DNA from 4 places in the Streptomyces cyanogenus genome. Region 1 is predicted to be linked to each of the others. Evidence: riboswitches for the same ligand, from Rfam matches in the RefSeq annotation. Region 1 holds a riboswitch; each other region holds the start of a gene.
The links. A riboswitch is a leader RNA that binds a small molecule or an ion and turns the genes downstream of it on or off. The one in region 1 is predicted to bind cyclic di-AMP.
Positions count from the first base shown of each region.

Region 2: it holds a riboswitch for cyclic di-AMP, as region 1 does, so the genes downstream of both, S1361_RS29010 (M23 family metallopeptidase) here and S1361_RS16690 (LysM peptidoglycan-binding domain-containing protein) in region 1, are expected to answer to the same signal.
Region 3: it holds a riboswitch for cyclic di-AMP, as region 1 does, so the genes downstream of both, S1361_RS19065 (M23 family metallopeptidase) here and S1361_RS16690 (LysM peptidoglycan-binding domain-containing protein) in region 1, are expected to answer to the same signal.
Region 4: it holds a riboswitch for cyclic di-AMP, as region 1 does, so the genes downstream of both, S1361_RS23090 (transglycosylase SLT domain-containing protein) here and S1361_RS16690 (LysM peptidoglycan-binding domain-containing protein) in region 1, are expected to answer to the same signal.

Region 1 covers NZ_CP071839.1:3,740,643-3,745,838, forward strand. The annotation lists gene S1361_RS16675 (DUF501 domain-containing protein) at 1-46, opposite strand, end outside; gene S1361_RS16680 (FtsB family cell division protein) at 93-569, opposite strand; gene eno (phosphopyruvate hydratase) at 675-1,961, opposite strand; gene S1361_RS16690 (LysM peptidoglycan-binding domain-containing protein) at 2,290-2,988, opposite strand; cyclic di-AMP (ydaO/yuaA leader) riboswitch at 2,993-3,168, opposite strand; gene S1361_RS16695 (LysM peptidoglycan-binding domain-containing protein) at 3,352-4,434, opposite strand; gene S1361_RS16700 (DUF899 family protein) at 4,723-5,196, shown strand, end outside.
Region 2 covers NZ_CP071839.1:6,432,559-6,437,754, forward strand. The annotation lists gene S1361_RS28995 (DNA gyrase/topoisomerase IV subunit A) at 1-235, opposite strand, end outside; gene S1361_RS29000 (M16 family metallopeptidase) at 532-1,935, shown strand; gene S1361_RS29005 (M16 family metallopeptidase) at 1,932-3,320, shown strand; cyclic di-AMP (ydaO/yuaA leader) riboswitch at 3,531-3,693, shown strand; gene S1361_RS29010 (M23 family metallopeptidase) at 3,707-4,462, shown strand; gene S1361_RS29015 (GntR family transcriptional regulator) at 4,661-5,196, shown strand, end outside.
Region 3 covers NZ_CP071839.1:4,241,881-4,247,076, forward strand. The annotation lists gene S1361_RS19055 (PrsW family intramembrane metalloprotease) at 1-1,190, shown strand, start outside; gene S1361_RS19060 (aldo/keto reductase) at 1,250-2,194, opposite strand; gene S1361_RS19065 (M23 family metallopeptidase) at 2,280-3,308, opposite strand; cyclic di-AMP (ydaO/yuaA leader) riboswitch at 3,318-3,484, opposite strand; gene S1361_RS19070 (PP2C family protein-serine/threonine phosphatase) at 3,730-4,911, opposite strand; tRNA gene S1361_RS19075 (tRNA-Met) at 5,036-5,109, shown strand.
Region 4 covers NZ_CP071839.1:5,119,165-5,124,360, forward strand. The annotation lists gene fahA (fumarylacetoacetase) at 1-75, opposite strand, end outside; gene S1361_RS23085 (HAD family hydrolase) at 505-1,317, shown strand; gene S1361_RS23090 (transglycosylase SLT domain-containing protein) at 1,362-1,850, opposite strand; cyclic di-AMP (ydaO/yuaA leader) riboswitch at 1,856-2,034, opposite strand; gene S1361_RS23095 (polyprenyl synthetase family protein) at 2,622-3,632, shown strand; gene S1361_RS23100 (LolA family protein) at 3,887-5,098, shown strand; gene S1361_RS23105 (ABC transporter ATP-binding protein) at 5,139-5,196, shown strand, end outside.

The sequences.
Region 1 (5,196 bases):
GCTGCCCTTGAGGGGTGGTGGTCGGGCGGCGGGCGGGAGTTTCCATGACTGCTTTCCGAGTGGCTTTCTGTCGTTCCGGCCGTGACGCCGGCTCACTGGTCGGAGGCGTCGGACTTGTCGACGCCGTCCCAGACGTTCGCGTACCAGGGCCGGTGGGCGGCCCCGAGGTCGACACGGGAGGGCGTGGCCGCGCCCGGGTCGATGACCACGTACCCGGTCTCGCCGGGCTTCACATAGTGCAGCCGGCGGCGGATCTGCTGCTCGGCGTAGGCGTCGTCCTGCCAGCGCGCCTTCAGGTCACGCAGCTGCTCGACGCGCTCGCGGGCCTGCTCCCGCTGCCGCTGGAGGTCGGCGATCTCCGCGCGCTGGGAGACGTACTGCCGCATCGGGTAGGCGAGGGCGACGACCAGGGAGCACAGCACCAGCGCGAGCAGCGCCGCGCGGCCGGTGAGGCGGGAGCGGCGGGCCTGCCGCTTGGTCTGGGAGCGGTAGACCCGGGCCGCCGTCTGCTCGCCGAGCAGCCGCAGCCTGGTCGCGGTGGAGAAACGGTCCCGGTCCTTCACGGCCATCTGGCTCTCCGCCTCCCCTTTCACACGTGCGTACGTCCCCGGACACGGTACGGGACCGGGTACGGGGACGTACGCACGACTGGCTGAGACTTGGCCCGGGCCGGCTCAGCCCTTGAAGCGCGGGAAGGCGCTGCGGCCGGCGTACACCGCGGCGTCGTCGAGGATCTCCTCGATGCGCAGCAGCTGGTTGTACTTGGCGACGCGCTCGGAGCGGGCCGGGGCGCCGGTCTTGATCTGGCCGCAGTTGGTGGCGACGGCCAGGTCGGCGATGGTGACGTCCTCGGTCTCGCCGGAGCGGTGGGACATCATGCACTTGAAGCCGTTGCGCTGGGCCAGCTCGACGGCGTCCAGGGTCTCGGTCAGCGAGCCGATCTGGTTGACCTTGACCAGGAGGGCGTTGGCCGCGCCCTCCTCGATGCCGCGGGCGAGGCGCTCGGGGTTGGTGACGAACAGGTCGTCGCCGACCAGCTGGACCTTGTCGCCGAGCTTGTCGGTGATGACCTTCCAGCCGGCCCAGTCGTCCTCGAACAGCGGGTCCTCGATGGAGACGAGCGGGTAGGCCGCGACGAGCTCCTCGTAGTACTCCGTCATCTCGGCGGCGGAGCGCTCCTTGCCCTCGAAGAGGTACTTGCCGTCCTTGTAGAACTCGGAGGCGGCCACGTCGAGCGCGAGGGCGATCTGCTGGCCGGGTGCGTAGCCGGCCTCCTTGATGGCCTCCAGGATGAGGTCGAGGGCCTCGCGGTTGGAGCCGAGGTTCGGGGCGAAGCCGCCCTCGTCGCCGAGGCCGGTGGACAGGCCCTTGGCCTTCAGCACCTTCTTGAGGGTGTGGTAGACCTCGGTGCCCCAGCGCAGCGCCTCGGAGAAGGACTCCGCGCCGATCGGGGCGATCATGAACTCCTGGATGTCCACGTTGGAGTCGGCGTGCGAGCCGCCGTTCAGGATGTTCATCATCGGCACCGGCAGCAGGTGCGCGTTGGGGCCGCCCAGGTAGCGGAAGAGGGGCAGGTCGCTGGCCTCGGAGGCGGCGTGGGCGACGGCGAGCGAGACGCCGAGGATGGCGTTGGCGCCCAGGGAGCCCTTGTTGTCGGTGGCGTCCAGGTCGAACATGGCCTGGTCGATCAGGCGCTGCTCGGTGGCGTCGTAGCCGACCAGCTCCGGGCCGATCTGCTCGATGACGGCGAGGACGGCCTTCTCGACACCCTTGCCCTGGTAGCGGTTCGGGTCACCGTCGCGGAGCTCGATGGCCTCGAAGGCGCCGGTCGAGGCGCCGGACGGAACGGCGGCACGACCCGTGCTGCCGTCGTCGAGGCCGACCTCGACCTCGACCGTGGGGTTGCCTCGGGAGTCCAGGATTTCCCGGGCTACGACGACGTCGATGGACGGCACGAGCATCTCCTTCTTGGATGTGACGCTGGAAGTGCGGGGCTGGTGTGCCTTGCGCCTAGAGCCTAACCGTCCCGGGGGCGTCGGCCACCGACCGACCGTCCCGTGGACAAGGCGACGCTACCTTTTGTTCCTCACTGAAACAAAGGGGGCCGCGACAACGGTTCGGCGCAACGGCCGGCGGGAGACGGACGACATGAAAAAGCCCCGCCCCGGTGCGTACGGGGGAACACGCACCGGGGCGGGGAGCCCGTGGGGACGGGGGGTGGCCCGCACGGGGTCTTCAGTGTGGCTCAGGGGGCCGTGCGGGCCCGGTGATCCGGCCGGGGGCCGGATGTCACTTCAGGTGGAGCTGCTGACCCGGGTAGATCAGGTTGGCGTCCTCGACGATGTCCTTGTTCAGCTCGAACAGCTTCTTCCAGCCGCCCTGCACGTGGTGCTTCTGGGCGATGGAGCTGAGCGTGTCACCGGTGACGACCTTGTACTCGCCGTCGCCCTTCTTGACCTTCTTGCCGGTCGGGGTGGTGACGGTCTTGCCCTGGCTCTTGTCCGCGGTCGCGGCCGGACGCTCGGCGGAGCGGGTGGCGGCCTGCTGCTCGGTGGAGCGGGTGGTGGTGCCGCTGCCCGAGTTCGAGGAGGTGCTCGGGGCGGAGCCGCCGTACGGGGTGCTGGACAGGCCCGTGCCGCAGACCGGCCAGGCGCCCTTGCCCTGCGCGGCGAGGACCTTCTCGGCGACCGCGATCTGCTGCGCCTTGCTGGCCTGGTTGGCCTGCGGGGCGTAGGCGGTGCCGCCGTACGCGGCCCAGGTGGAGGCGGAGAACTGCAGACCGCCGTAGTAGCCGTTGCCGGTGTTGATGGACCAGTTGCCGCCGGACTCGCACTGGGCGACCTTGTCCCACTCGGCGGAGGTGGCGGCGGAGGCGTTGCCGGCCGCCATCAGCGGGGCGGCGACGGCGGCGCCGGTGACACCGGCGAGCGCGATGGCGCGGACGGCCTTGGACGGACGGCGGTGCTTGCCCTTGCCGGTAAACAGCATGGATCGATCCCCTCACCGACGCCTGCGAGGTGAGCTGTCGGGTTCGGGCCGGTTGAGTTGCCCGGCCGCACTCCCGCTGTCGCGGGATGCGCGGCTTCACCCCCAGCCGGTTCCGGCATCAACTGCCGGACCCGGCACCTACCTTGGGTCCCCCGCTCCTGCCTACGGCGCTTGACGCGACGACTGTTCCCGGGCAACCGCTGGCAGGATTCGGCGTTGCGACTGCCGGGGCTCGTGGTGACGAGCGGCCTCGACCGTAGACACGCGATCCGCGGAATTTCAAAGACGATCAGGGCTTCTGAGACTCATCCCACACTTTCGCCAAACCGGACATTAGGGCGTTAAGTGGGGCGTCAACTCCGGCTAGTTCGTGCCCGTTTCGCCCTCGACTTCCAGGGTCTGACCGGCACTGATGTGGTTCGGGTCGGCCCCGATGGCCTTCTTGTTGCCGGCGTAGAGCGCGCGCCACCCGCCGTCGACCTCAAGGGAGTCGGCGATGGAGGCGAGGGAGTCGCCCTCGCGGACGGTGTACGTGTCCGTTTCGCGCGCCGCGTGCCGCCCGGAAGAGGTGACGTCCTGACCGTTTGTCACGTTTTCGTCCGCGCTCGCCCCGCGGTGGCGCCCACCACTGAGGGCTCCGGTGTCGACCAGGCTCCAGGAACCGGCGGCCCGCTGGGGGTTGTCCTCGGCGCCGGCGCTCGGGCTCGCCGCGGGGGCGGACTCCCGCGAACCTCCGGAACCAGGCGAGGCGGACTTGTCCGACTTGGGGTTTTTGGTCCCCGCGGAACCGGTGTCCGCACCTGCGTCCGCACCGGTGTCCTCGCCCGGCTTTCCGCTCGGTGCGGCGGTCTCGTCCGAGGAGGAACCGGTGCCGGAGCCGGAGTTGGCGTCGGAGCCCGCACCCGTGGAAGGTGACGAACCCGGCAGACCGGACGATCCCGTACCTTCGGAGGTGCCGGAGGAACCGGGGTTGCCGGAGGTGTCGGACTTCTCGGCCGGTCCGGACGAGTCACCCGAACCGCTGGTGTCACCGGAGCCGCCGACGCCCGTGTCGACGTCCACGGAGCCGGAGCCGGAGGTCAGTCCGGACAGCAGGGCGCAGGTGGCCCACGGGGCGGTGCCCTTGTCGGCGAGGATCTTCTCGGCGACGGCGATCTGCTGGTTGCGGCTGGCCTGGTCGGGGCCGGCCGCGTACTGGCCGCCGCCGTATGCGTTCCAGTCCTCCTGCGAGATCTGCAGGCCGCCGTAGTACCCGTTGCCGGTGTCCGCGCTCCAGGTGCCGCCGCTCTCGCACTCGGCCACCTTGTCCCACGTGGTGCCGTCGGCCGCGTTGGCGCTCGCCGCGCCGAGGAGCGGGATGGCGATGGCGGAGCCGGTCACTCCGGCCGCGACGAGGAGGGCGGGTGCCTGGCGGGGGCGACGGTGTCGACCGTTCCCGGAGAGCATGCAGAAGCCTTTCGAGCGACAGCAGAACCGGCGCGGCGGCTGAAGCCGCTCGCCGCGCTGATGGGTGAACGTATCGGCAGACGATCACTTGTCACAAGTTCATGCCGCGCAGATCACGTGAAGATCACAGAGTTGAGATCTTGTCACCTTCCGGCTGAGAAGCCGTCACCCTTCCCGCCACTCACGCCGTCACCCGTCGGACACGGCGCCGCCGGGCGGCTGCCGAGGACCGCCGGCGGAATCATGGAACCGACATGTCCGGGGGGCTTCCCAGCCAGGAGGACCACGATGTTCCGGCACACCCGACTGCCCGGCGAGTCCGCGGACTACCTCGCCGCCCGCGAGGAACTCCGCCACGCCGAGATCGAACTCATGCGCCACCGCGAGAAGGTCGCGGCCCAGCGGAGGGCGCTTCCCCAGGGCCCCGAGGTCGACGACTACGTCTTCCTCGAAGGCCCCGCCGACCTCGACGCGGGCGACGCCCCCGTGCGCGAGGTCACCCTGAGCGAACTGTTCACCGGCCCCGGCCGGCCACTGATCGTCTACCACTTCATGTACGGCAAGCGGCAGACCAGCCCGTGCCCGATGTGCACCCTGTGGATCGACGGCTACAACGGCATCGCCCACCACCTGGCCCGGAACGCCGACCTCGCCGTCGTGGCAGCCGCCGACCCGCCCACGCTGCGGCAGCACGCCCTCAACCGCGGCTGGTCCCGGCTGCGTCTGCTCAGCTGTGGGGACAGCACCTTCAAGTACGACCTG
Region 2 (5,196 bases), 2.7 Mb from region 1:
GCGCGCACTTCACGTAGCCGCGTTCGGGGCGCAGGCCCATCTCGTTCATCTGGTACACGATCCGGCGGTGCACCGGCTTGAGACCGTCACGGGCGTCCGGCAGGGCGCGCGAGTAGATGACCGAGTACGCGTACTCGAGGTAGGAGCCACGCATCTCGTCCACGACGTCGATGTCGAGGATCCTCTCCTCGAACGAATCGTCGGGCGGCGGGGTCTTCGTGCTGCGGCGGGCCATCGCTGCCTGGCTCCTTCTGATCTGGTCGCTCGCCTACGGGGCGCTCGTGCTGCTGAAGCGTTTGACGGATCTGACGCGGACCATTGTGGACCTAGGCACCGACAACCCGTGCCACCACCCGGTCCTGGCGGGCTCGCCGGTCCGGCGCAGCGGAGTCCGACGCAGGCTACGCGATCCGCTGTGGGCGTACGTCCCTCGGGAACTTCGCCGGGGCCCCGCACGCTTTGCATACAGTGGCAGGAACGGCAGGAAGACCGCGGTTTCCATCAACCGCCTCCGCTCGCGAAGGGACGTACATGCCCATGGGTCACACGACCACAGCCGAGGCAGGCTCCGGGGGCCTGACAGCGACCGAGCACCGCCTGGCCAACGGTCTGCGCGTGGTGCTCTCCGAGGACCACCTGACCCCGGTGGCGGCGGTCTGCCTCTGGTACGACGTCGGCTCCCGCCACGAAGTCAAGGGCCGTACCGGCCTGGCTCACCTCTTCGAGCACCTGATGTTCCAGGGCTCCGCGCAGGTGAAGGGCAACGGGCACTTCGAGCTGGTGCAGGGCGCCGGCGGCTCGCTCAACGGCACCACGAGCTTCGAGCGCACCAACTACTTCGAGACCATGCCCGCCCACCAGCTGGAGCTGGCCCTCTGGCTGGAGGCCGACCGCATGGGCTCGCTGCTGGCCGCCCTGGACGACGAGTCCATGGAGAACCAGCGGGACGTCGTCAAGAACGAGCGGCGCCAGCGCTACGACAACGTCCCCTACGGCACCGCCTTCGAGAAGCTGACCGCGCTGTCGTACCCGGAGGGCCACCCCTACCACCACACGCCGATCGGCTCGATGGCGGACCTGGACGCGGCCACCCTGGAGGACGCCCGCCAGTTCTTCCGCACCTACTACGCACCGAACAACGCGGTGCTCTCCGTGGTCGGCGACATCGACCCCCAGCAGACCCTCGCCTGGGTGGAGAAGTACTTCGGCTCCATCGCGTCCCACGACGGCAAGCCCCAGCCGCGTGACGGCTCGCTGCCGGACATCATCGGCGAGCAGAAGCGCGAGGTCGTCGTGGAGGAGGTCCCGGCGCGCGCCCTGATGGCCGCCTACCGGCTCCCGCACGACGGCACGCGCGCGTGCGACGCGGCCGACCTGGCCCTGACCATCCTCGGCGGCGGCGAGTCCTCCCGCCTGTACAACCGGCTGGTGCGCCGGGACCGTACGGCCGTCGCGGCCGGCTTCGGCCTGCTGCGCCTGGCCGGCGCGCCCTCCATGGGCTGGCTGGACGTGAAGACCTCCGGTGACGTCGAGGTGCCGGTCATCGAGGCCGCCATCGACGAGGAGCTGGCCCGGTTCGCCGCGGAGGGCCCCACCCCCGAGGAGATGGAGCGCGCCCAGGCGCAGCTGGAGCGCGAGTGGCTGGACCGGCTCGGCACGGTCGCCGGCCGCGCCGACGAACTGTGCCGGTACGCCGTCCTCTTCGGCGACCCGCAGCTCGCCCTGACGGCCGTCAAGCGCGTCCTGGAGGTCACCCCGGAGGAGGTCCAGGAGGTGGCGGCGGCCCGCCTGCGGCCCGACAACCGCGCGGTCCTCGTCTACGAGCCGAAGTCACCGGAGGCCGCCCCGGACGCCGGGATCCCCGACGACCCCGAGCAGGAAGCGACCGTAGAGGCGGGCCGCGACGAGACCGAGAACGAGGAGACGGCCAAGTGACCGAGCTCGCCACCATGGAGTTCCACCCCCAGCCGCAGCCCGGCGAGGCCAGGCCCTGGGCGTTCCCGGCCCCTGAGCGCACCGCGCTCGACAACGGCCTGACCGTGCTGCGCTGCCACCGCCCCGGCCAGCAGGTCGTCGCCGTGGAGGTGCTGCTGGACGCGCCGCTGGACGCGGAGCCGGCCGGCCTGGACGGCGTCGCCACGATCATGGCGCGGGCCTTCTCGGAGGGCACCGACAAGCACTCCGCCGAGGAGTTCGCCGCCGAGCTGGAGCGCGCGGGCGCCACCCTGGACGCGCACGCCGACCACCCCGGCGTCCGGCTCAGCCTGGAGGTCCCGGCCTCCCGCCTGGCCAAGGGCCTCGGGCTGCTCTCCGACGCCCTGCGCGCGCCGGCCTTCGCCGAGAGCGAGGTCGAGCGGCTGGTCCGCAACCGCCTGGACGAGATCCCGCACGAGCTGGCCAACCCCTCCCGCCGGGCCGCCAAGGAGCTCTCCAAGGAGCTGTTCCCGGCGACCTCGCGCATGTCCCGGCCGCGCCAGGGCACCGAGGAGACGGTCGAGAAGATCGACGCGGCGGCCGTACGCGCCTTCTACGACCGCCATGTGCGGCCCACCACGGCCACCGTGGTCGTCGTCGGCGACCTGACCGGCACCGACCTGGACGGGCTGCTCGGCGACACCCTGGGCGTCTGGACCGGTACCCCGGGTGAGCCCCGGCCGGTGCCGCCGGTGACCGCCGACGACACCGGGCGCGTGGTCATCGTGGACCGGCCCGGCGCCGTCCAGACGCAGTTGCTCATCGGCCGGATCGGCCCCGACCGGCACGACCGGGTGTGGCCGGCCCAGGTGCTCGGCACGTACTGCCTCGGCGGCACCCTCACCTCCCGCCTGGACCGCGTCCTGCGCGAGGAGAAGGGCTACACCTACGGCGTGCGCTCCTTCGGGCAGGTCCTGCGGTCCGCGCCGGACGGCACGGGCGCGGCGATGCTCGCCATCAGCGGCTCCGTGGACACGCCGAACACCGGCCCCGCCCTGGACGACCTGTGGAAGGTGCTGCGGACCGTCGCGGCGGAGGGCCTGACCGACGCCGAGCGGGACGTCGCCGTGCAGAACCTGGTCGGCGTGGCGCCGCTGAAGTACGAGACGGCGGCGGCCGTCGCGAGCACGCTGGCCGACCAGGTCGAGCAGCACCTGCCCGACGACTTCCAGGCGACGCTGTACCGGCAGCTGGCCGCCACGGGAACGGTGGAGGCCACCGCGGCCGTCGTGAACGCCTTCCCGGTGGACCGTCTGGTGACCGTCCTCGTCGGTGACGCGGCCAGCATCAAGGCGCCGGTGGAGGCGCTCGGCATCGGTGAAGTGACCGTGGTGGCGGCCGAGTAACGGCACGCGCGCGTGGGGCCCTGACGACCCGTAGGCCGCCAGGGCCCCTGCTGTTCCACTCGCTCCCTCAGATGCCCGTTTTGGGGCGGAGGTTGCCTGTCTGCCCTGTGGGATGCGCTACAAAAACCCGGCTGCGTTTGAGGATTGAAAGCACGCCGCCGTAGCGTCGTCCGGGCTGTTCGTCAGGCAGTGCGCCGCACCCGCGGCACCGGACAGTCATCGCCGAGTCCCCGTACGGCGCGAGCCAGGGGAGCCGGGGACCCATCGTCCCTGGGGTGAATCGGGCGCCCGCGCGGCTGCGGGGGGGGGGCCCGTAGGAGACCTTCCTGCTCCGAACCCGTCAGCTAACCCGGTAGGCGAGAAGGAAGGAAAGGACCAGCCACTTCATGGCGTTCATCTGCGCCACCGGGAAGCACCGCAAGCCCGGTCGGGTCAAGCGGACCACGGCTCAGGCGGCCGGCGTCGCGGCCCTCACCACCACCGGCGTGATCGGCACCCTCGCCGCCTCCCCGGCGCTCGCTGCCGAGCACTCCCCGGAGCAGACCGGCCTCGTCCCCGTCCTCACCGTCACCGAGGACGTCCCCGAGCAGATCGACGCCCAGGCCACCGCCCAGCAGCAGGCCGCCGAGCGGAAGGCGGCCGAGGAGGCCGCCGCGAAGGCCGCCGCCAAGCGGGCCGCGGAGGTGCGCGCGGCCAAGGCCCGTGCCGCCCGCGAGGCGGAGCGCAAGCTGCTGAACACCTTCGTCGCCCCCATCGCGCACTCCTACGTCTCCACGGGCTACCAGGCCAGCAGCTCCCTGTGGTCCTCCGGCTCGCACACCGGCATCGACTTCCACGCGGCCGCCGGCACGGCCGTCCACGCGGTGGGCTCCGGCACGGTCGTCTCCACCGGCTGGGGCGGCGCGTACGGCAACCAGATCGTGATCCGGATGGCAGACGGCATGTACACGCAGTACGGGCACCTGTCGTCCATCGGCGTCACGGTGGGTCAGAAGGTCGTCCCGGGCCAGCAGATCGGCCTGTCCGGCGCCACCGGCAACGTCACCGGCCCGCACCTGCACTTCGAGGCGCGGACCAGCCCCGAGTACGGCTCGGACGTCGACCCGGTCGCCTACCTCCGCAAGCACGGCGTGAACCTCTGACGCACCGCGCACGACCCTTCGAGGCCCCGGCTCACCGAGCCGGGGCTTTCGCCGTTTTTCGCAGTGTCCGCCGGATCCGCTGACCAAAAAATATCCATGGATTAGAGCCCGCCGTCGGAAATTCCGGCTCATTGCAATAGAGTCACGGAACACACGTCCATCGTCGACGTTTCACGGGGATTAAGGCGGAGGTCGGTCATGCGTATTCCGGCGCACTCGGTGTGTACCGCTGTCCGGGACGACATCGTCGCGGGCGTCTACGAGCGCGGCAGCCGCCTCACCGAGGAAGTCCTGGCCCGCCGGTACGGCGTCTCGCGCGTCCCCGTGCGCGAAGCCCTGCGCACCCTGGAGGCCGAGGGCTTCGTGGTGACGCGCCGGCACGCGGGCGCGTGTGTGGCCGAGCCGACCGAGCAGGAGGCCGCCGACCTGCTGGAGATGCGGATGCTGCTGGAGCCGCTGGGTGCCGCCCGGGCCGCCCAGCGGCGCACCGAGGCCCATCTGAAGGTGCTGCGCGGCCTGGTCCGGCTGGGCCAGGAACGGGCCAGGAGGGGCGGCAGCGAGGATCTGCGCTCGCTGGGCGGCTGGTTCCACGAGACGCTCGCCCAGGCCTCCGGCAGCCCCTCGCTCACCTCGATGCTCACCCAGCTGCGACACAAGATCGCCTGGATGTACACGGTCGAGGCACCGGCCAGCCCCACGGAGTCCTGGACCGAGCACGGCGCCATCGTGGACGC
Region 3 (5,196 bases), 500 kb from region 1:
GTTCCCTGCTGGTGCTGTCCGGCCTGGTCATCCTGGCGCTCGTGCGGCGGCAGACCGGCACGGAGGGCTTCCTCGTCGGGCTCGGGCTGGCGGTGCTGCCCGTGCCCTGGCTGATAGCCGCCTTCCGGTGGCTGGACCGGGTTCAGCCGGGCCCCTGGCGGAACCTGGTCTTCTCCTTCGCCTGGGGAGCCTGCGCGGCGGCGCTGATAGCGATCGTGGCCAACAGCTTCGCGACCAAGTGGATAGCCACCTCGACGGCGGACCCGGCCGGCGCCGACACGCTCGGCGCGACGGTGATAGCCCCGATCGTGGAGGAGTCCGCGAAGGCCGCCGCCGTGCTGCTGGTCTTCCTCTTCCGCCGGCGCGACTTCACCGGGATCGTGGACGGGGTGGTGATCGCGGGGGTCACCGCCACCGGCTTCGCGTTCACCGAGAACATCCTCTACCTCGGTACGGCCTTCGGGACCGACCAGCTCACCGGCGACCGCGGCATCGCCTCCGTCACCGCCGCCACCTTCTTCGTGCGCATCGTGATGTCCCCGTTCGCGCACCCCCTGTTCACCGTGCTCACCGGCATCGGCTTCGGCATCGCCGCGCTGTCCGCCGAGCGGCAGCACCTGCGGCGGATCCTGCTGCCGGTCTGCGGCCTGCTGCTCGCGATGGGCATGCACGCCTTCTGGAACGGCTCCTCCACCTTCGGCGAGTACGGCTTCTTCGCCGTCTACGGCGCCTTCATGGTGCCCGCGTTCGCGCTGCTGACCTGGCTGGCGATCTGGACCCGGCAGCGGGAGCTGCGCACCGTGCGGGCGGAGCTGCCGGCGTATGTGCTCGCCGGGTGGCTGGGTCCGGCCGAGCCGTTCGCGCTCGGGTCGATGCGGGCACGCCGGATGGCCCGGGACTACGCCCGGCACCACCAGGGGCGCCCGGCGGCGCGGGAGGTCGCCCGGTACGAGGCGGACGCCACCGCGCTGGCCTTCCTGCGGCACCGGGGGCGGGCGGGGAAGACCGGGGCCGACTTCGTCGTACGGGAGCGGGAGCTGCTGGACGAGCTGTGGAAGCGCAGGCACGTGGCCCGGCCGGCCCTGGAGTACGCGAGCCGGGCCTCCGTACCGGCGCCGGCGCACTGGGGCGCGGCGCCGTACGGGTACCCGGCGGTGCCGTACGCCGCGTACAACCCGTACCGGACGTAGGCGCGGCCGGCCGACGAGGGTTCGGCACCGCCGGGCCGGGCCGCCGCGGTGGGGGAAGGCTAGGCGGAGACCTGGGTCAGCCGGGTCACCTCGGCATCCGTCAGCGTCAGTTCCGCCACCCCCAGCAGCGCCGGCAGCTGTTCCACCGTCCGCGCCGAGGCGATCGGGGCCGTGATCGTCGGCTGGGCGGCGAGCCAGGCCAGGGCGACGGTGGCGACCGGGGCCTCGTGGGCGGCGGCGATCTCGTCCAGGGCGGCCAGGACCCGCTGGCCGCGCTCCGAGCCGGCGTACTTCTGCGCCCCGCCGGCGCGGGCGCTGTCGACGGTCGTACCGGGCCGGTACTTGCCGGTGAGGAAGCCCGAGGCGAGGGAGAAGTACGGGACGGCGGCCAGGCCCTCACGGGCGGCCAGGTCCTGCAGCGGGCCCTCGTAGGTGTCCCGGGAGACCAGGTTGTAGTGCGGCTGGAGGGCGACGTAGCGGGCGAGGCCCTCGCGGTCGGAGAACTCCAGGGAGGCCCGGAGGCGTTCGGGGGTGATGTTGGAGGCGGCGATGTGCCGGACCTTGCCGGCCTTCACCAGCTCGTCGAGCGCGCCGATGATCTCCTCGACCGGCACCTCGGGCTTGTCGTAGTGGGTGTAGTAGAGGTCGATGTGGTCGGTGTCCAGGCGACGCAGGGAGGCGTCGGCCGCGGCCCTGATGTTGGCGGCGGACAGCCCCTGGTACTCGGGGTGCTGGCTGACCTTGGTGGCGATGACGACGTCGGAGCGGTTGCCGCGGGCCTTGACCCACTTGCCGATGATCGTCTCGGACTCGCCGCCCTGGTTGCCCTCGACCCAGGCGGAGTAGGCGTCGGCGGTGTCGATGAAGTTGCCGCCGGCCGCCGTGTAGGCGTCGAGGACGGCGAAGGAGGCCTGTTCGTCCGCGGTCCAGCCGAAGACGTTGCCGCCCAGGCAGAGCGGGAAGACCTCGAGATCGGAAGAGCCCAGTGTGCGAAGTGACGTCATACGACAGGTCAACACCGGCGGCGGAAGATCGCATCCCGCCACCGGTGTCGAATTCCTGCACGGCGTCCCGCGCGGAGCGCAGGCGTCAGGGGGTGAGGCCCTTGCCGCGCAGCCACGCCATGGGGTCGATCCCGGTGGGCTGGCCGCCGGGGTGGACCTCCAGGTGCAGGTGCGGGCCGGTGACGTTGCCGGTGGCGCCGACGCGGCCGATGACCTCACCGGTGGAGACCTTCTGGCCGGCCTTGACGTTGATCGAGGACTGGTGGCAGAACCACAGCTCGGTGCCGTCGTCCAGGGTGAGGATCGTGCGGTAGCCGTAGGCGCCGGCCCAGCCCGCCTCCGTGATCGTGCCGCTGTGGACGGCCTTGATCAGGGTGCCGGTGGGGGCGGCGAAGTCGAGACCGGTGTGGTAGCCGGAGGACCACATCGAACCGGCCTGACCGAAGGTCGAGGTGATCGTGTACGAGGAGGTCGGCAGCGTGTACTGCTTGGCCAGCCGGGCCAGCCGCTCCTCCTCCGCCTTCTTCTCGGCGGCGGCCTCCGCCTTCTCCTTGGCCGCGGCGGCCTTGGCGGCGGCTTCCTTCTCGGCCCGGGCGGCGGTGTCGGCGGCCTGCTTCTCGGCGGCGGCGAGCGCGACGGCGGTGGCCTTGCTCTCGGCCTGGCCCTGCTGCTGCTCGGCCTGGGCCATGATCCGGTTACGCAGGGCCTCGCCCGCGTCGGAGCCGTGCTCGCCGTCGACGGTGGCCACGCCGACGCTGCTGAGCGTGGTGGTGGCCTCGGCGGCCGGGGCGTCGTCGGAGCCGTCGTCGAAGAGGGAGCCGACGGAGGGCAGGTCCGGCAGGGAGACGGAGACCGGCGGCTTGCCGGTGTTGGCGCTCGCCATGCCGCCCGCGCCGACCGCGGCCATGACGCCGACGCCGAGGACGGTGGAGCTGCGCGCGAAGCCGCCCCGCTGCTTGGCGACGCGGTGCCGGCCACGGACCGGGGCGACGGAGTCCTCGGTCGGGTTCCACTCCTCCCAGGGGCCCTCCTCGGCGCGGTAGGAACCGTAGCCGAAGGTCTCGCGCTGAGCCGGTATGAACGGGGCTTCTGGGGCAGGCCGGTTGGACGCCACGCGGGCGTACTCCTTTCCTTCCTCCGCCTACCGGGTTAGCTGACGGGTTCGGAGCAGGAAGGTCTCCTACGCGCGTATACCGGTCGTGGACTCCATGAGTTCACGACGGCGTCCGCGTGATTCACCCCAAGGTGGTGGTTCCCCGGTTCCCTTGCGGGATTCGGCGCGTGCGCACGGAGCCGCCTCTTGTGACGGCTGGGACGACCGCGCTGCGTTATCGAACGTTAATAGACCTGCCAGTCACTTTCCAAGCCGTCCGGCTTGATCATTAACCTTTTTGCCGATGGAGCTATCGGCCACTACTCCGCCAAAACGGGCGAGTTGACCGGAGTACGGGAGAGTTCAGCAGTCACTTCCGGTTTTGATGGTGACTCAGATGTTATGCGGAGGGCGCTCGTCCGCTCACCGTCGGTGACGGCCCTCAGGGCCGTCGTACGGCGAGCAGCGCCATGTCGTCGGTCATGCCGCCGCCGCAGTGCCGGCGCACCTCCGCGGCGAGCCGGTCGAGCAGCGCGGTGGGACCGGGGAAGGTGCGCCCGGCGAGCCGCCGCTCGGGATCGTAGAACCGGCCGTGGGCGTCCCGGGCCTCGGACAGGCCGTCGGTGTGGAGGAGCAGGGTGGCTCCGCTCGGGAAGCCGGCCTCGGTGGCCCGGTCCGGCCACCGGCCCAGGTCGCCCATGCCGAGCGGCAGCGCGGGCTCGGCGGGGGCGAGGGTGCGCAGGGTGCCGTCGGCGTGCAGCAGCAGCGGCGGTGGGTGGCCGCGGTTGACGATCCGTACGAGGCCCTCGCCGTGCGGGAGTTCGGCGAGGACCGCGGTGGTGAACCCCTCCAGGGCGTCGATCCCGTCGCGCCGGGTGCCCTCGCGGGCCAGCGCCCGCTCCAGCCGCTCGGCCACTTGCTCCAGGGTCGCCTCCTGCTCGGCCGCCTCGCGGAACGCGCCGATCACCACGGCGACGGCGGCCACCGCCCCCATCCCCTTGCCGCGCACGTCCCCGACGACCAGCCGGACGCCGTGCGGAGTGTCCTGCACCGCGTACAGGTCGCCGCCGATGAACGCGTCCCGCCGGGCGGCCTCGTAACGGGCGGCGATCTCGAAGCCGCCGATCCGGGCGTCCGGCTCCGGCAGGACGGCCCGCTGGGCGGCCTCGGCGACCTCCCGGGCGGAGGCGAGCTGCCGGTCGCCGCGCCGGACCACCCGGTTGATCGCGGCGGCCAGCAGGGCGACCGTGGCCACGGTGACCACGTCGGTGACGGTGCTCACGGTCGGGTGGGCACCGGCGTCGTCGTGCACGGCGTAGGCGGCGGCGAGGGACGCGAGGCCGGCGAGCACGGTGGTGCGCAGCGCGGACAGGGGGGCGGCGACCAGCGGGGCGGCGGTGAAGAACGGGACCGGAGTGAAGTCCTGGGGGGTCAGCAGGCCGTACAGGACGCCGCAGACGACGAGGAGCGCGGGCAGGGCGCGGGCCAGGCCGCGCGGCCCCGGGCGGCGGCGGGCGCGCACCGGCGCGGGTTCGGCGCCGACGCCCGGGTCGGGCACGGGATCGCCGGGAGGCCGATCGCCCGCCCTGGCGTACGGGCTCTCCTCCACCTTTCCAGGGCGCACCGCGTGTCTCCCACATGTCCGACGTGCTTCCAGGTTTCCGGGCCCCGGGACACCGGGCGACCGCTGTGGGCCGAAAGGGGTGTGCGAGTGGTCCCGCGCATGACGTACACTGGAGTCACAACGACGCGGGGTGGAGCAGCTCGGTAGCTCGCTGGGCTCATAACCCAGAGGTCGCAGGTTCAAATCCTGTCCCCGCTACTGAAGACTCAGGGCCCGGAATCCACTGGATTCCGGGCCCTGGGTGTTTCCGGCCGGCCGGAGCGCCCCCGGAAGGGGCGCGGGGAA
Region 4 (5,196 bases), 1.4 Mb from region 1:
GGAGGGCGAGAACACGCCATAGGGGAGGTTGTGCGGACCGAAGGGGTCGCCCTCGGGGACGTCGAAGGGGGGCATGGGGTGCTGCCTCACTCTCATCGGGCCATGCATGGCACTGCGTTCCATGTGGTCGGGCCACACGTTACGACCCACTCGCGTGTCTTGGGCAGTGCCTCACGTGGTGATCGAAAGGTCGCTCGCTCAGCGCCTAAAGAGTCGTTGATGTCCTGACAAGACATGTTTGAGCGGTTGATTATGGCTTGGCGCCCCTTCGGGCGGCCGGAGCCGAGGTGCGTCCTGCACCTCGGCCGGAGCCGAGGTGCAGGACGGCAGTCCCGTGCTCACCGTCCCACCTGGCGAAGCACCCGGCCGCGGCCCAGGGTTGGCCCGGGTCCCGCGGCGGCAGCGCCATCGGGGCGTCTGCGCAGGCGACTTGGGGCGCACCAGTACGCAAGTGCGTGGATCGGCCCGTGAGTCGGCGGGGCGCGGTGTCCGTATTCTCTGATCATGGCACCCACCCCGGCATATGCACTCATCGCCACCGACCTGGACGGCACGCTGCTGCGCGGCGACGACACCGTCTCCGACCGGTCGCTCGCCGCGCTCGCGCGGGTGGCACGGGCCGGCGCCCGGCATCTGGTGGTGACGGGCCGCCCGGCCCCGCGGGTACGGCCGCTGCTCGCGGACCTCGGCTGCACGGGGCTCGCGGTGTGCGGGCAGGGAGCACAGGTCTACGACGCCGGCACCGACCGCCTGCTGTGGTCGGTCCGGCTGGACCGGGAGCTGGCCGAGACCGCGCTCGGCAAGATCGAGGCGGAGGTGGGGCAGGTCTACGCGGCGGTCGACCAGGACGGCGTCGACGGGCTCACGCTCATCGAGCCCGGCTACCGGATGCCTCATCCGACGCTGCCCGCGGTGCGCGTCGGCCGGCGCGACGACCTGTGGGCGAAGCCCATCAGCAAGGTGCTGCTGCGGCACGCCACCCTGTCCGACGACGAGTTGGCGGCGGTGGCGCGCGCGGCGGTGGGCTCGCTGGCGACGGTCACCATGTCCGGGCCGGGCACCGTGGAGCTCCAGCCCGGCGGGGTGACGAAGGCGACCGGACTGGCGCTGGCCGCCGAGAGGCTGGGGATCGGCGCCGACCGGGCCATCGCCTTCGGCGACATGCCCAACGACATCCCGATGTTCGACTGGGCGGCGCGTGGTGTCGCCATGGCCGACGCGCACCCCGAACTGAAGGCGGTGGCCGACGAGGTCACCTTGTCGAACGAGGACGACGGCATCGCCGTCGTCCTCGAAAGACTCTTCCCGACCGACTGACCGGGACGTCAGTGGCGCCGGCCGCGGACCCGGTCCGGAACCGGTCAGTACGCGCCGAACACGTTGTCGATCGACCCGTACCGCGCGGCCGCGTAGTTGCAGGCGGCGGTGATGTTCGCGACCGGGTCGTAGATGTTGAACGACGTTCCGGCGACGTGGTACGCGTTGAACGTCGGGTCGATCACCTGGAGCAGGCCCTTGGACGGGATGCCCTTGGCGGCGTTGGAGTCCCAGAGGTTGATGGCGTTCGGGTTGCCCGAGGACTCGCGGATGATGTTGCGGTAGATGCCGTTGTAGGTGCCCGGGATGTGCTTCTCGGCCATGATCGCGAGCGACTCGCGGATCCAGCCGTCCAGGTTGTTGGGGTATCCGGCGGTGGTGGTGGCGGCCGTCGTGGTGGTGCCGGTGGCCGCGGAGGCGCTGGTCGCGCCGATGAGCGGCAGGGCGAGGACGGCGGCGCCGGTGCCGGCGGCGACGAGGGTACGGACGAGGCGGCTGTTGCGGGTGCGGCGGGGCTGAGCGGCAGCAGACATGGGGGTGTTCCTCTCCGGCGCCTGCGGGGTGAGCTGTCGGGTTCGGGCGGGAGGTGCCCGGCCGTGCCCTGGAGGAGGCACGGCTTAACCCCGAGCCGTCCCGGTGCGGCGTGTGCCGTCCGGCCCGGCGACTTACCTGGGTCCCCCGCTCCTGCCGTACGAATGAGTTCGTCGATGGGTTACGCGGGCGGCGGCAGGATTCGGCGTCCGCCCGACGGCCCGGAACGTATGCGAGAGCACATGTCGGGAACAAGTACTGGATTCACACAACATGCGATTTGACCTTGATCGATGCTGTATGAGGTGCTTGATCCTTTGCGGTTGCCAATCCTCAACTCGCCGACAGGACAAGGGCTCCCAGGGCTTGTTGAGGGGGGAGCGGGCAGACGGGGAGCGTGAGCCAACTCACGAAATGGCAAACTATTTCAAATCAGACATGAGGGATTAGGGCGATTAAGGCGGGAAGTCGGAGTGATGGTGGAACCTGGGGTGCGGTGTCCGTCGTTGTCGTAATGGCCGGCACGGAACGGGGGTGGCGAGAAAGGTGCGGAGGGGACACGACGGAATGTCCGGATTTCCGTTAAGTCGATAAATGTCCATCATTAACATGTGATCACCTGTATGTCGGTTGTGGTCCGGTACCGCCCAGGCTGGACCGGTGGGCGCTATCGGTGATCGAACAGGGACCGGATACGCTGACTTGAGTGAGGGCAGCGACCTATCGACAAACCGTGTAATCGCCAGCAGACACCAGCAGACAGGAGACCCCTCGTGACCGTCGTCGGGCCGTTCGGGCTGAGCGTGCGGGACCAGGCTCTGGAAGCCGATGTCCAGGCCGGATTGGCGGCTGTCGAGGAAGGCTTGCTCGAAGCCACCAAGAGCGAGGTCCCGTTCATCACGGAGGCCGCGCAGCACCTCGTACGGGCCGGAGGGAAGCGTTTCCGGCCACTCCTCGTCATGCTCGCGGCCCAGTTCGGCGACCCTTACGCGCCCGGCGTCGTGCCGTCGGCCGTCGTCGTGGAGCTGACCCACCTGGCCACGCTGTACCACGACGACGTCATGGACGAGGCGGCCGTACGGCGGGGCGTGGACAGCGCCAACACGCGCTGGGGCAACTCCGTCGCGGTCCTCACCGGCGACTTCCTGTTCGCCCGCGCCTCCCAGATCCTCGCCGACCTCGGCCCCGAGGCGGTCCGGGTGCAGGCCCTGGCGTTCGAGCGGCTGGTCACCGGCCAGATCCTGGAGACCGCGGGTCCCTCGGACGGCCGCGACCCGGTCGAGCACTACCTGGACGTGCTCGGCGGCAAGACGGGCTCCCTGGTGGCGGTGTCGTGCCGGTTCGGCGCGATGATGTCCGGTGCGGACGAGAGGGTCGTCGACGTGCTCACCCAGTACGGCGAACGGCTCGGGGTCGCCTTCCAGCTCGCGGACGACGTCCTGGACATCGCCTCCGACTCCCACGAGTCCGGCAAGACCCCGGGCACCGACCTGCGCGAGGGCATCCCCACCCTGCCGGTGCTCCGGCTGCGGGAGCGGGCCGCCCGGCTGGGCCTGCCCGAGGACGTCGCGCTGTGCGAGCTGCTCGACTCCGACCTCAGTGACGACGCCCGGCACGCCGAGGCGCTGGCCGCGCTGCGCGCGCACCCCGCGCTGGAGCAGGCCCGCCGGGACACCGTGCGGTACGCGGAGGAGGCGCGGGCCGCGCTCGCCCCGCTGCGCGAGTGCGACGCCAAGGCGGCGCTGATCGAGCTGTGTGACGCGGTCGTGCACCGCGCCGGCTGACCCGGCCGGACCCCGTCCGGGCGGCGGCGCCCGGCACGACCCCTACGGGTCGGGTGGAGATGCCGCCGTCGTGTGTCATACCGCAGGCGTACACGGAGTTGGCTCCGAGGTCTGACGCTTCCTCACGGCCGATTTGGTCAGATGGACACCACGGAAATCACCACTCCTCACCGATTCGGGTGAGAATGGCGGCTCAGGTGGACCAGCGGACCAGCGTGAGGACAGCCGCCGCCGACGACGGAGGTAAGGCACACATGGCACCGTACGAATCCGACGACGCAGTGGGCGCCGCGCGGGACGAGAACCCGCGCTCCGGCCGGCGCAAGGCCGCCCGGTACGCCGTGCCGGTCGCGGTGGTGGGGGTGGCGGCGGCCACGATCGGGCTGGTCCCGGCGCTCGCGAACTCCGGCGACCCCGACCTGCCGAAGATCACCGCACAGCAGCTCATCGAGAAGATCGCCAAGTCGGACGTGCAGCAGCTGTCCGGCACCGTGAAGGTCAGCACCGACCTCGGCCTGCCCGACCTCGGCGGCCTGGAGGACGGCCTGCTCTCCGGGGCGGGCCGGGGCGGCTCCGGCGACGACTCCGCCGCCGACCCGCAGGCCAAGCTCACCGAACTGGTCTCCGGCACGCACACCCTGCGCGTCGCCGCCGACGGCCCCGACCGGCAGAAACTGTCCCTCCTGGAGCGCGGCGCCGAGTACAGCCTGATCCACGACGGCAAGGACGTCTGGGGCTACGACAGCAAGAGCAACCAGGTTCACCACTCCACCGTGGCCGGCCCCGGCAAGCACCGCCGGGCCGAGCCGCCGGCCACCCCGAAGGACTTCGCCGACGAGGCCCTGAAGGCGGTGGACGACACCACGTCCGTCACCGTCGACGGCACCGCGCAGGTCGCCGGGCGCGACGCCTACAAGCTGCTCATCCAGCCCAGGCAGTCCGGCACCACGGTCGGCGCGATCAGCATCGCCGTCGACGCGAAGACGGGCCTGCCGCTGAAGTTCACGCTGACCCCGAAGAGCGGCGGCGCCGCCGTGCTCGACGCCGGCTTCACCCAGGTCTCCTTCGCCCAACCGGCCGCCTCCACCTTCGACTTCACCCCGCCCAAGGGCGCGAAGGTCACCGAGGAGAAGGACGGGGCCGAGGCACCCGAGCACGCCCCGAGGCACGGCGCAGGCCTCCCCGGAGGTCTGGAGGGCAGGGACGGGCTGAAGGTGCTCGGCAAGGGCTGGACGTCGGTCGCCACCTTCGACACCGGCGCCAAGGGCGGCCTGCCCACCGGTTCCCGGGGCGGCGACCTCGGCGGCTTCGTCGGCTCGCTCGGTGAGAAGGCCTCCGGGAAGTTCGGCAAGGGCATGGTCTTCTCCACCCGCCTGGTCAACGCACTGATCACCGACGACGGCAAGGTGTACGCCGGCGCGGTGACCAAGGAGGCCCTGGTGAAGGCGGCCGACGCCGGGAAGTGACCCTCCGGCACGACGAATCGGATGAACCGAGGGGGAGCCGATGGCCGAACCGTCCGCCACGCAGCCGGACCCGGGGGACGCGCCGGAGCGTGACCCCG